Regions from separate parts of the Paenibacillus sp. SER-28 genome, predicted to be linked through region 1. Evidence: riboswitches for the same ligand, from Rfam matches in the RefSeq annotation. Region 1 holds a riboswitch; each other region holds the start of a gene.

Region 1 (3,144 bases):
TTCCAAGTGAGCACCTCTAGATCAATTTCATTCTTCGGGTTGCGTCGTTGAGCTTCCTCTGCAATGGCACGGACAAAATCAGAGCCTTTGCCATGTCCGCATCTGTCAGGATGCATTCCAAGACCTAGCCGGGTCACACCGATCATAGGAAAATATTGAGCAAATCCTGTTAGCTTGTTCTCTTCATCCAGTACGGCAACATATTGCTCTTGGCGAAGCGTGGGACTTCCAAATTCGACTTCAAGCGCCTTCATTTGTTCCCAGGGGAGCCAACCGTATATGTTATAAGGTGGATCATAGTGCCACTCACAGATTGCAGCCGCTTGATGCTCGTCCATCGGTACGATCCGATAGTTGGATATTGAGGCCGGCATGTGTTCCATCCTCCTTTTACACAGGTACTTCAATCATTAACAACAGATTGTAGACAAGTTGCAGAGGAATGGCAAGCGTGTTTATTTCATACCTAAGTCGGGTATACATTCAATAAGAAGGAATTACTGCTCATATGCTCCCCCAGCGGTGACGGTAAAACCGACGATGTTCGCTACAATTGAAACCTTTTGAGGTCTCAGTTCGTCAGTAAAGATAATAATTGCTGATGTTGTGGACATAAAAAACCGCAATTCGATTCCGGCCAGAATCAAATTGCGGCTAGGGTTAGCTTGCTGTGCGTTAGTTATTCTACGTTATCGTCATCAGGAATGTCTGAAGCTACAGAATGGTAAGCGTCTGTGCTCATAATTCTTTTTGCACCGACATAGCGGTTAGCGTAATAATTTTCGTTCAGTGAGCTAACTACTACACCACGTGAAGTCGAGGAGTGGGCAAATTTCCCTTCACCTACGAAGATACCTACGTGGGAAATGCCTCTTCCTGTGGTGTTGAAGAACACCAGGTCCCCAGGTCTCATTTCATCGCGGGATACAGAAGATCCCATTTTGAATTGTGATCCAGATTGATGCGGAAGTTTAATTCCCAGTTTGTTGTATACGTACATTGTGAAGCCGGAGCAATCGAATCCCTCGAGTGTAGTGCCTCCGCTTCTGTAGTTCGTTCCTTTGGCATCTTGGATGACCTGGTCCATCTTAGAGTCTGCATATGCACTGCCGCCACCGAATGTAAAAGATGTAAAGGCAATGGCAAGACCCATAGCTGCGATCGTTAGCTTCTTCTTCAAAAAAAATATACCCCTTCCAATGCCTGCGAGGTTAGCTTAAGGATTCGGTAGAAGGTTCCCCTATGACCACTCTGTTGCGAGATCAATTCACCCAAAACTGGTTCCCCCGCTTCCTAGGTGCCAGGAATTAGGCTTAACTTAAGATGTGCACCTTGGAGAGCAGTATTCACAATAACGTTATTTTTGAGATAAAGGTTACAATAAAGATTACAAAGTTGTTACTATCAGTTCACTGCGATTATTGTAACAAAGACGGCTGGCTTTGGCAAATGTTTCATTGCAAAAAGTTACAAAAAAAATCTGCTCCTAATGTCCCAGGAACAGATCTTGTTAACAGTATTCAGTTATGTGTCGTTTGCGCGAGTATGAATCAAGGTTTTTCGACAGACGGAAATGAAGTAAAAAACATAAAGGCAGGGCTTAGCTTCTACTAGAGATATCGGTATGCCATAGTCTGTACTGCGAACTGATATGCCACAGCCTGACCAGACTAGTAACAAAATGATACGATTGCTGGAGAATGAGCGCCAGCATGCCAGTCCAAATCATCGCCACGGTGCCAAATAGACCCAAGACCAGCAGCACACAAGCACCGAGCAAAAGGGATATACCGACAGCTGGGAGGAGCTGGCGAAAGAAGGCGAGCAGGGACGATAGTATGGCGTGACCACCGACAGTACCCAGTTGCATATACAGGATGCACTGCCGAATGAACCATCCGTATGCCATCCATCCAATGACATAGGGCAATAAATGCAGCAGATAAGAGGAAGATTGAAGTGCTCCTGCTACAATAGGGTAGAGTCTCGGTACTACCCAAAAGGCGGGAAGCAGCAGCAGTCCCAACTCGATGGTGTAATACAACAGCGACGACATGCCATGGCGTTTCATACCCTTGAAAAAGGACAGGCTTTGCGGTTCAGTCGCATCGGTATGCAGACTTTGATATATTCCGGCTCTAATGAAGGGAGTGATCAGTATGCGTAGTACAGTCGCCCCTAGTAGTATCCACAAATACACATGTACTTCCCGGCTGTCCATCAGAGCAATCTGGCTCTCCATCCAAAATAAGGTCTGTCCCAGCTCGTTCTGACCCTGATCAGGATAACGGAGCAATAGCGGGATAACGGCAGACTGCACCAGCCGATAGAGAAACACCCCCCACAGTAGTCGATACAGAAATAAAATGATAACGATATAGAAACGTATGCGCACCAGCGCCCAGCCCTCTTTTATAACAGTCCGCATCTATAGACACCTCACCATGACAGACTTCCAAGCAGTGTCTCCAACAGCTTGGTTACACTTATACTCCAACGGGTTTGTTGCTTTTCGTCCAATTCGGCTTTTAGGCTATTGTTAATATGCTTGTTCTCCAGTGCAATGGTATATAAGGGATCAAGGGTTACATGGGAAACGGGAGAAGTACTTTTGATCCGAAAAGTTATGCTTTTGCCCGCACCGTCCCAAGCCTTGAATATCGTGGTACCATCCTTGAAGGTAAATTGGACAGGGATCTTGGGGTAATCCGCCCCTTTTTTGCTGACCGTCACGACTGCTTCATATCCATTCTCCAGCTTGTGGTTTGTGATGTGATCCACTGAAAAGTCCGCCATCTGGCCGTCATATACATACTGTTCAAAATAGTGGCTCCATGAGCGTCCGGTGACTCTCTCCACGATACGTTGAAAATCCAGTGAGGACGGATGCTTGAATCGGTACGTCTGGACGTAGGTCCGCATAATGCGATCCATTTTTTTCATACCCACCTGACGTTCAATGCCCCGTAGTACCAGCTTGCCTCGAGAGTAGGCATTTTGCGCGTACTCAGCAGCTGAGCCGTACTTCCATGACTCACGGTTTAGCGGCTGTGGGGAGGCTACCTGTCCCGATTGTAATGGCAAGTTAGGGGTAAGCCCATATTCTTGCTCCATAAGCCGCTCCTCTGCATAGGAGGTGAAGCC
Region 2 (3,144 bases), on a different contig from region 1:
ACATACATACTGCGAAGCACATACAACCCGTAGCCCGGCTCTTTTGCACGCGGCCATGCATTCAGTCCAACCTGACGCATAAGCCCATCACCGCCGACCAAGGAGAAGTAGAGCGCTACAGCCATGAAAAAGGTAACACCAATCTGGAAAACCATAAGAAATATAAGCATGCCCTTACCGCCTGCTTCTGCTTGCAATAAAGGCAGCATGTTCATGGTCCCAGCTATACTAGCAATAAAGTATACAACGGATAGAACAATGCCGCGTACAAATGAAGTATGTCGTCGGGTGAGTGACGCATACACAATAGCAAGTACACCCAGTACAAAGCTAAATAGGGCATAACCCGCATAGGTCATCAAATTCGCCCAAAATGTTTGCTTTTCGATATAATCGGTATAGGACGACGGGGCCGAAAAGCTTTGGGTGAAGGAGCGAACATCACCGTCTTCAAAAGTAAAAGCCAGTGTAAGTACCGAGGCGCCGATTTTTTTATCGTCTACGGTATACTTTAATCCGCCTTCTTGTTCAGTGGTCGCAAGCTTCAAATCCGACGGCTTAAAGCCAAAGCGCTTGACCCATACTGCGGCCGCCTGCTCCTTGGCTTCGAGCGTCATGCCGTCCTCAGCCACACGTACAAGCCTGTTACGTGCTTGTTCATCCGTAGAAATATCAGCCTGTGTGTAATTGGTGCTGGAGGTGATCCGTTTAAAGCTAACGACCTTGCCAGTGGATAAATCCACATGAATTTGCAGTTTACTCTTCGCTGAGGATTCAGGCAGATCGACCCGAAAGGTTTCGTAAGGGTAACTTTTTTTCCATGTACGGTCGTACTGTTGAAGTAGTTTTTCTCTAGATAAATAACCGTACAAATCTGTTTCGGCCTGATAGGTCACGACAGGCTCCTCAGGCTGTGATTCAGTATAGCCCAGCTCGGAGCGGGCGAAGTCCAATGCGTGTATGACCGCTTCTTGTTTGCTGATGACCTTTGCGTTCATTACTGATTCTGGACTCGGATTGCTAAGCGAGGGAATAAGCAATTGAAAGATAAAAAAGCAAATCAGGCCAATCCCGCCCAGCAAGCCTAATTTTTTGAAGTTGGCCGTGAGCACGACCGGTTTCCCGATAGGATTCATGAGTTTCCTCCTTAATCTGTAAATAAGAACATCCATTAAAGATATCATACTGCACAGGTTCCCGCCAACAGACAAGCGATATTCATGAAAATAGAGTGAAAGCACTTTAAAGTTCCAATAAAATTAGATAAGCTGCGATTAAACGATGCCCATTCGCAAAATAAAGCCAATTTCACGTTTTTTCGGCGAAATCGGTTTTGTGATCTGGATATAGAAGGATTATAATCTTGAGGCAATGCCTATGAAATACATAGGTAATGATATACAGTTGAGCCGAATTTCTATGGGAAAACGGGGGAACCATGTTACTGGGGTGAATTTTACAACCGATCCTGCTGGATCGGAAGTGTAAATAGGGCATACTGTGCTGCCCGAATCCGTCAGCTAACCTCGTAGGCTATGAGCAGGAACCAAGTCAGGCACTCGGTTTTCCGGTGTCTTTTTTTGTGCGTATAAAAGTGTTTGGATTGGTTAGACCGCTGCGGGTGCAGATTGCTCTTCCGATTGCTGTTATCCCCGGATTTTTTGATTGTATACCCCCTTTAATGGTTAAAATCCGGAGATAAAGGCAAACGCTTCGCTTCTTCAGAACAATTCTGCCCCCTTCGCTACTGCCCGCCAATAGCACAGGAGCCGAGTAGTGCTTGACATGCATTCTTCCTGTATTCAGGGAATGCTAATTACAGTTAACTAAGGTTTGGAAAAATCAAAAAATTCAGGGGCAACGACGATCGAAAGATCAAATGGAACGCGTAGCGAGCTTACACCGTATTAAATCACTGATTTATAGTTTTAAGGATTAGGAGAGAAGTGATGAATAGATGAATCCCAATGCAAGCTGGCTCCGGCTTTCTCCACCGCAGATATTCGTTGCGGGCTTTGCCATTATCATTCTAATAGGTAGTTTATTGTTAATGCTGCCGATCTCCAATACAACAGGAAAGTCACTTGCGTTTATAGACGCTTTGTTTACTGCCGCCTCTGCGACCTGTGTTACAGGGCTTGTCGTTAAGGATACAGGGACCTTTTTTACAACCTTTGGTCAAGTTGTTATCGCCGCGCTCATTCAGATCGGCGGCCTGGGCTTTATGACCATGGCTACCTTAATCGCGCTGGTGTTCAAGCGTCGGATTTCCTTGCGGGAGCGTCTCATTTTGCAGGAAGCGATGAATCAGACTTCTGTAGAGGGAATTGTCGGGTTAATCCGTAAGGTATTACTGTACTCACTGGTTATTGAAGGCGTATGCGCTACGATATTCTCGGTTCGCTGGTCCTTTGATATGCCCGTAGGCAGGGCGATTTATTTTGGAATCTGGCATGCCATCTCCATGTTTAACAATGCTGGTTTTGATTTATTCGGTGAATTTCGCAGCTTGACAGGTTATGTATATGATCCGATTGTTAATTTTACCGCAATGTTTCTAATTATTTCTGGCGGCATTGGTTTTGTAGTGATGTCAGACCTGGCAGAATATCGCAAGCGCAAGAGACTGTCCTTGCATACCAAGGTGGTACTCAGCATGACGGGCGCTATGATTGTAGTCGGCACGCTCGTGATTTTTGTATTTGAGTTTACGAATCCAAAGACTCTTGGCTCGCTTGATTGGGGTGGTAAGCTACTGGGATCTTTATTCCAGTCCGTTACTCCCCGTACCGCAGGTGCCAATACGCTGGACATCGCAGGCTTGCGGCAGGCTACGCAGTTTTTTATCATCATACTCATGTTTATTGGGGCTTCCCCTGGCTCTACTGGAGGCGGGATTAAGACCACAACATTCGCCCTGCTCATTGGAGCAGTGATTTCGATGCTGCGGGGGCGGGAAGATATTGTACTGTTCAAGTACCGACTTGCGCAGGGACGAATTTACAAGGCTTTGACCATCACACTGCTGGGGTTGCTGTTCGTGATCGGGGTGACCATGATTTTGTCGGCAACCGAAGATCATCATTTTCTGATGATCTTGTTTGAGACGGTGTCTGCGTTTGGTACGGTGGGGCTGTCGATGGG
Region 3 (3,144 bases), on a different contig from region 1:
TCGGGATCGGTTAAAATGATGACCCCCCGCCGCTCCTGCGCCAATGCAATTTTACGCAGCGTCATTTTATTAATGGCGGAGCCGCCAGTTTCTATCGTATCCGCTTCAACAGCGCGGCGAATGGCCACCGTATCATCCCGGCCCTCTACCACGATCACTTCCTTGATCATTTGCGTTTCCCTCCACTGCTACACAGCAAGCTATATTTATCTTTCCCTGCTTTTGAAAACAAAATAAGAAGAGGATATCCTCTTCTTAGCATGGCATAACTATGTTGTTAATACTATCGCATTGCCCTCAACATACACAACCTGTTTTAGTTGATTTCAGGCTTTACCGGTCCGATAACATATACGGTTTTACCGTGCTTACGACCAAATTGGTTGGCTCGGCTCAAACTCTCATAATACACATCGATTTTGTGGCCTTTAATCGCGCCACCGGTATCCTCCGCACGACGGAAGCCCACCCCTTCGATGTACACCCACCAGCCGATTGGAATTATACTCGGATCGACCGCGATGGTGCGTCCTTCCGTGACACGTGCGCCGGATGCAGTACGTGTACCGATACCTGGCTCCTGTGAGGAATACGCCGTCATGGAGACATTTTGTAAAACTTTGCTATATTTAAAATTTACGCCTGCTTTACGGACAGCACTGCCCGAACTAACCGTTGTTGCCTTAACCGCATCATTGGGACCGACGGAAGCAGCAAGAACGACCGGTTTTTTCTTCGTTCCTACCGCAATGACTTTATCCACACGGTTCTGTGCAACTTCCTTGTTAACCAGCTGTTTGGATACCAACTTTCCATCATGATATACCTTTTGAACGTGCTGGACGACCACACCCGATTTGCCGCTTTGAATGACCCGATTATCGCCTTTATAAAGACTCGGATCGGCCGTTTTGATGACCTGATAAGGCACCTGTTTTTTCTGTTCGACCTGCTGTTTCTTCACACGGACGATTTTTATGTCCATGTTAGACGAAACAGAGGCATCCAACGCAGGATAAACTTTATCCGTTGATGATAATTTATAGCCCGAGGTACGAATGGCACCTTCTACTGTATTTTCTGTTGTGTACAGCTTTTTCGTCTCATTGCCTGAAGATACTTTAACCTGATTGGCACGTTTAATGACTACGCGATCGCCATCCTGTATTGCTCCATTTAGCGGCATGGAAACTGTATCATGCGGCTGAAGTGAAATGGAATGCTCGCTCAGCAAATCTTGAAGCTTGGATTCCCGGGTTTCTACCGCAGACGCCTTGCCATCGATGACAAAAAAGACTTGTTTTTTAGATTGCGTGTACATCAGAATTGAAATCATAATCGTTAGCGCGATTAGAAAAATAGCAACCAAAGCAGCCTGGCGCACATTCTCTTGCTTCCAACGCAATACGTAAGACATGCTGGATGAGCGTGACTCATGGGTATCCTTTTTCTGGAAAATGCCCATTTCCTCCGTCCTCCTTACATAGCCCGCCGTCTGGAGTAAGACATAGTTGAGATTTGACGTGACTATAACAGATTTTCTACAAGACAAGCCCAAACTACGACTGTCCTGCACCATGTACCCGTCTTCGCGGCATGCTGTCCTCCCCTGTTTAACCACAGTATGATGACAGATTTTCTTTTATTCACAACAAAAAAAGCCAGAGAAAGAGACTAGAGAGCTCTTTCGTGGCTTCCGGCATGTGTGAATATGCGGGAAAACTCATGCACGAGATGGCTTCTCTCTTGTTACGCTTACGGGGTTAGCTGTCGGGTTCGGACGTAGAGAGTCGCCCTAGCTTGGGTCAACCGCTCATGGCGGTCGCCTTCACATTCACCCCGAAGACCCAGAAAGAAATCGAAATACGGCTCCTCCACCTGTTCAATCCCATCCGGGAAAAGAATTTAGGTCGAGCCGGCTGGCGGAAGAGACGTTCCCTTCTTGCACATACGCCGGACGTACTGTAAGCCATATCGGTTCCCCCGTTCCCTGTAAAAGGGACTCAGCGAGACTGGTTCATGAAATGACTTGTTGATGTTTACATTCAAACAACAATTCACTGAAAAGATGATATCCTGTTTCTATGCATGTTGTAAAGCAGGTTTCAAGTACATTTTTTAAAATATTCGGTTAAAATATTGTAATATTCTCGAGTTTCCTGCAACAAATTCATGATTAGCTTCGTCTATCTCTTTATTTTGATCGATTTCTTCACTTTTTCATTGAATGTCAAATCGTTCCAGGGCATTTCGGGTCGTTATTGACACTAATTCCTCCACTGTAATCCCTTTGATTTGGGCTGCAGCCTCTGCTACCAGTCTCACATGTGCAGACTCATTTCGCTTCCCACGAAACGGATGAGGCGTCAGATAGGGAGCATCAGTTTCAATGAGCAGACGGTCCAGCGGCACCTGTGCGAGCACCTCTTTTGGCTGCTTGGCATTTTTGAACGTTATTGGACCACCGAAGGAAAGGTGAAATCCCATATCCAGCACCATTTTGGCTGTCTCCCAGCTACCCGAAAAGGAGTGCATGACTCCACCAATCTCACTCGCTTTTTCCTCGCGCAAAATCTTAACAATATCTTCATGTGCATCCCGGTTATGAATAACAATAGGCATCTTGAGCTCACGAGCCAGACCAATTTGATTTCGAAACACCCGATGCTGCACATCCTTCGGTGATGTATCCCAATAATAATCCAGACCGATCTCCCCGATGGCTACAACCTTTTTATGACTGCATAACGATGCAATCCATTCTAAATCGCCCTCCTGCATTGTAATAGCATCCTGCGGATGCCATCCAACTGCTGCATAAATAAAATCATACGTCTCGGCCAATTTCATGGTGGATGGAATGGTCTCACGATTAAATCCGATATTGATCATCCGCGTTACTCCTGATTCGACAGCACGTGCTATAACTTCTTCACGATCTTCGTCAAATTGTGGCGCATCCAAGTGAGTATGAGTGTCGAATAAATCCAAGGTTTACATCTCCTTTTTTTACTTACATTTCTATATAGTTGTCTATTCTTTGACAAAATAATTCCTTATTTCGGCAGGAAGCCTGTCTTTTACCGCGTTCAATTTATTCTGGGGAAAATACATATGATATTTCCCACGGTGAATACCACTTAT
Region 4 (3,144 bases), on a different contig from region 1:
CATTTGATCGCTTTGGACCCTAGTACCCCCGGAGCTGTTTGGGTCAGGAAGCGAAATAAGGGGTGCGCTTGATCGCCATTGACATCTGTCTTGGCGAACATCGGAAAGGTAACACCATAATTGATCTGGCAAAACTCGGAAATCTCCTCGCTGGAACCTGGCTCTTGTTTGGCGAATTGGTTGCTGGGAAATCCCAAAATTTCGAGCCCCAGTTCATGGTACTGGTCATATAGCTCTTGTAACGCTTTGTATTGGGGGGTTAACCCGCATTTGCTGGCTGTGTTCACAATAAGCAGAACATTCCCTTTATATGTGGATAACGGAATTGGTTTCCCTTGCAGGGTTTGCGCATCATATTCATAAACGGTCATAGTATCTCTCCTCATTCAATATTCAGCAATTAAATTGTAAGCAATTCAAAGTAAGGTTGCAAGTCTGGAAAAGCTGTATTAAGCCTTTAGCCGCTGTAAATTCGTATTTTGTTCAAAACAGTAAATCGCACTGCAAATGGAGCGAATTAAGGTGTTTCTTCTTATAAAAGCGGGTTCAATCGGTGTTTAGCTGGTACATATAGCGTATTTTCTTCTCGTTTTACAAAAAAAGGTCAAAAAGGCTCTACCCTACGCCAATATTGACATGCTTGTCATTTTCAAAAAGGGATGAAAAACAGAGATTGAAGGAGCTGTGAGTAGCATAGTTGTATTGTAAGCGTTATTATTAATCTTCTATGCTCTAAAGGCCGATTTATAACCCCGCAGTTGAGCTTTACAGTCTTCCATGCGCGGGTGTATGATTCAAGACGTAATTTCAAATTAACTTGAATGAAGCAACAACGAAATGTCTATAGCGCTAAATTTTGCAGTTGCAAAAGCGGGGGAACCAATCGAGACTGTACGGCTTGCCGTGTGTCTCATGGGGGTGAATTTTCCGGTCAAGTGCCAGAAATAGGGCGACTCTCACGTCCGAATCCGACAGCTAACCTCGTAAGCGTACAGGGAGAGGCAACAAACCGCCGTGTGCAGCCATGGTTTATTTTATCATGGATATGTAAGAAGCCGGAGGAAAGCCTTTTTCCTTCGGCTTCTTTTTGTTGTCTTTTTATACCGGGAGAGGAGCTACTGATGGAAGGTCGGTTAATTATTGTCACTGCACCGAATGAAGCGGGCAGAAGTTTTGTGAAATTGCTTATTTTCAAAAAATTGGCGTTTGCAGTTCTGACGAATAGCGCCCAGGAGGAACGACAGCTCAAGAAAATGGGTGTGGAGCACATTGTCCGCATCAATACCATGCAAGCGGGAAAATGGAATTTTCCAAAAAAAGAAATTGGTAGTGTGTATTTGTTCGAGAACAGCTTGAATCTGACTTGCCGTTTCCTGCAAATATGTCGGCCGCTAACATCGGAATCGATCTATGTTATTACGCACGGCTGTAATCCACAAGGAATTTATCGAGGATTGGGAGCGGACCATGTGATCTACACATTGAACGGAGAGGTGGGTTTTCTGCTGAACGGATAAGCACTTATAACATAGTTGTTTTATGATTTTATGATGAAATAGGAATGGCGATCTGAGGACCGATACGGAGGGTATAAACATGATGGATATATACATGCTGCTCGTCATGGCTGTGAGTTATGGAGTGATACTGCTGTTTGTACGCTGGTGTGATGCGCAGACCTCTAAAGGAGGACGAAGAGGATGATCGTTATACTTGGGCTTACGGCTATTGTGTTTATGTATTTAATCTACGCACTCCTGAACCCTGAAAAGTTCTAGTCAGCTATAGGGGATAGAGCGGGCGGGAACAACAGATCATGAATATTAAGCATCATAGGTAGCAGGTTTTCGCAAACGTGTGCACACGTTTGGTGCTCTGGAAGCAGGTCTGTTGTTCCAAACGCAGGAGCATTTTGAAGGAGGAATAAAGGATGGAGCTGCTTCAAATTGGAATTGTGATCGTTATATTGCTGCTCTTGGTAAAGCCAATGGGTACATATATGTATCATGTATTCTCGAATGAACCCAATCGGACGGATCGGATTTTTGGCAGAACAGAAAAGCTGATTTATAAGGTAGTAGGCTTGAAGAAAGTGGAGAGCATGCGTTGGACTACGTATGTTATGAGTTTCATTGCTACGAACGCCGTGCTTGTGGCAATCAGCTACTTGCTGTTGCGTTTACAGGGAATGCTTCCCGGTAATCCGGCTGGAAACAGTAATATGGAAGCATCACTAGCTTTTAATACGGTAATCAGCTTTATGACGAATACGAATCTCCAACATTATAGCGGAGAAAGCGGGCTTACGTATCTGACACAGATGGCGTTCGTCACGATGATGATGTTCACTTCGGCTGCTTCCGGTTTTGCGGTTGCTGCGGCTTTTATGAGAGGATTGACGCGGCGCGGTGAAGGAATGGGCAATTTCTTTCAAGATTTTATTAAAGCCATTATAAGAATTTTCCTGCCGCTGGCCTTTGTGCTTACGCTGGTGCTGGTTGGATTGAAGGTACCCCAGACGCTACAGCCTACGGCGGATATTACGACGCTGAGCGGAACACAGCAGCAGATTTCTATGGGACCCATTGCTTCTCTGGAGTCCATCAAGCATTTGGGGACAAACGGGGGTGGTTATGCGGGAGCTAACTCTGCGCACCCTTTTGAAAATCCAAGTCCTTGGACGAACGTGCTGGAAATTTTGGCAATGTGGGTAATGCCGGCTTCGTTGCCGTATACCTTTGGATTGTTTGCCCGTAATCGTAAGCAGGGCTGGATTATTTTTAGCTCCATGATGGTATTGTTTCTTATTTTTCTATCCATTACGTATGTGTCTGAGAAGACAGGTAATCCGTTAATCCAGACACTGGGTGTGGATGCTTCTCAGGGAAGCATGGAAGGGAAAGAGGTTCGTTTCGGCATTGGACAATCGGCTTTATTCACTGCGGTCACAACAGCGGCAACAACAGGTTCGGTCAATAATATGCATGATACACTAACCCCACTGGGTGGTATGGCTGCTTTGGGAGAAATGATGCTAAACGTCATTTTTGGCGGCAAGGGTGTCGGGCTGATGAATATGCTGATGTATGCGATTCTGGGTGTGTTTATATGCGGACTGATGGTCGGGAGAACTCCGGAATTTAT

The links. Region 1 has a riboswitch for cyclic di-AMP ahead of ACUYLD_RS25060 (C40 family peptidase). Riboswitches for the same ligand answer to the same signal wherever they lie in the genome.
Region 2: linked by a shared signal. The riboswitch ahead of ACUYLD_RS21825 (TrkH family potassium uptake protein) and the one ahead of ACUYLD_RS25060 (C40 family peptidase) in region 1 are both predicted to bind cyclic di-AMP.
Region 3: linked by a shared signal. The riboswitch ahead of ACUYLD_RS23675 (3D domain-containing protein) and the one ahead of ACUYLD_RS25060 (C40 family peptidase) in region 1 are both predicted to bind cyclic di-AMP.
Region 4: linked by a shared signal. The riboswitch ahead of ACUYLD_RS01560 (hypothetical protein) and the one ahead of ACUYLD_RS25060 (C40 family peptidase) in region 1 are both predicted to bind cyclic di-AMP.

What each region holds. Positions count from the first base shown of each region.
Region 1 is NZ_JBRECM010000020.1:2,065-5,208, reverse strand. Features, by position in the region: gene ACUYLD_RS25065 (GNAT family N-acetyltransferase) at 1-374, opposite strand, end outside; gene ACUYLD_RS25060 (C40 family peptidase) at 680-1,180, opposite strand; cyclic di-AMP (ydaO/yuaA leader) riboswitch at 1,186-1,324, opposite strand; gene ACUYLD_RS25055 (hypothetical protein) at 1,601-2,428, opposite strand; gene ACUYLD_RS25050 (M1 family metallopeptidase) at 2,440-3,144, opposite strand, start outside.
Region 2 is NZ_JBRECM010000012.1:55,314-58,457, reverse strand. Features, by position in the region: gene ACUYLD_RS21830 (CPBP family intramembrane glutamic endopeptidase) at 1-1,136, opposite strand, end outside; cyclic di-AMP (ydaO/yuaA leader) riboswitch at 1,398-1,550, shown strand; gene ACUYLD_RS21825 (TrkH family potassium uptake protein) at 1,958-3,144, shown strand, end outside.
Region 3 is NZ_JBRECM010000015.1:81,339-84,482, forward strand. Features, by position in the region: gene rnmV (ribonuclease M5) at 1-170, opposite strand, end outside; gene ACUYLD_RS23675 (3D domain-containing protein) at 317-1,465, opposite strand; cyclic di-AMP (ydaO/yuaA leader) riboswitch at 1,737-2,019, opposite strand; gene ACUYLD_RS23680 (TatD family hydrolase) at 2,221-2,991, opposite strand; gene ACUYLD_RS23685 (HD domain-containing protein) at 3,034-3,144, opposite strand, start outside.
Region 4 is NZ_JBRECM010000001.1:331,282-334,425, forward strand. Features, by position in the region: gene ACUYLD_RS01555 (glutathione peroxidase) at 1-371, opposite strand, end outside; cyclic di-AMP (ydaO/yuaA leader) riboswitch at 838-1,006, shown strand; gene ACUYLD_RS01560 (hypothetical protein) at 1,122-1,517, shown strand; gene ACUYLD_RS01565 (potassium-transporting ATPase subunit F) at 1,701-1,778, shown strand; gene kdpA (potassium-transporting ATPase subunit KdpA) at 1,931-3,144, shown strand, end outside.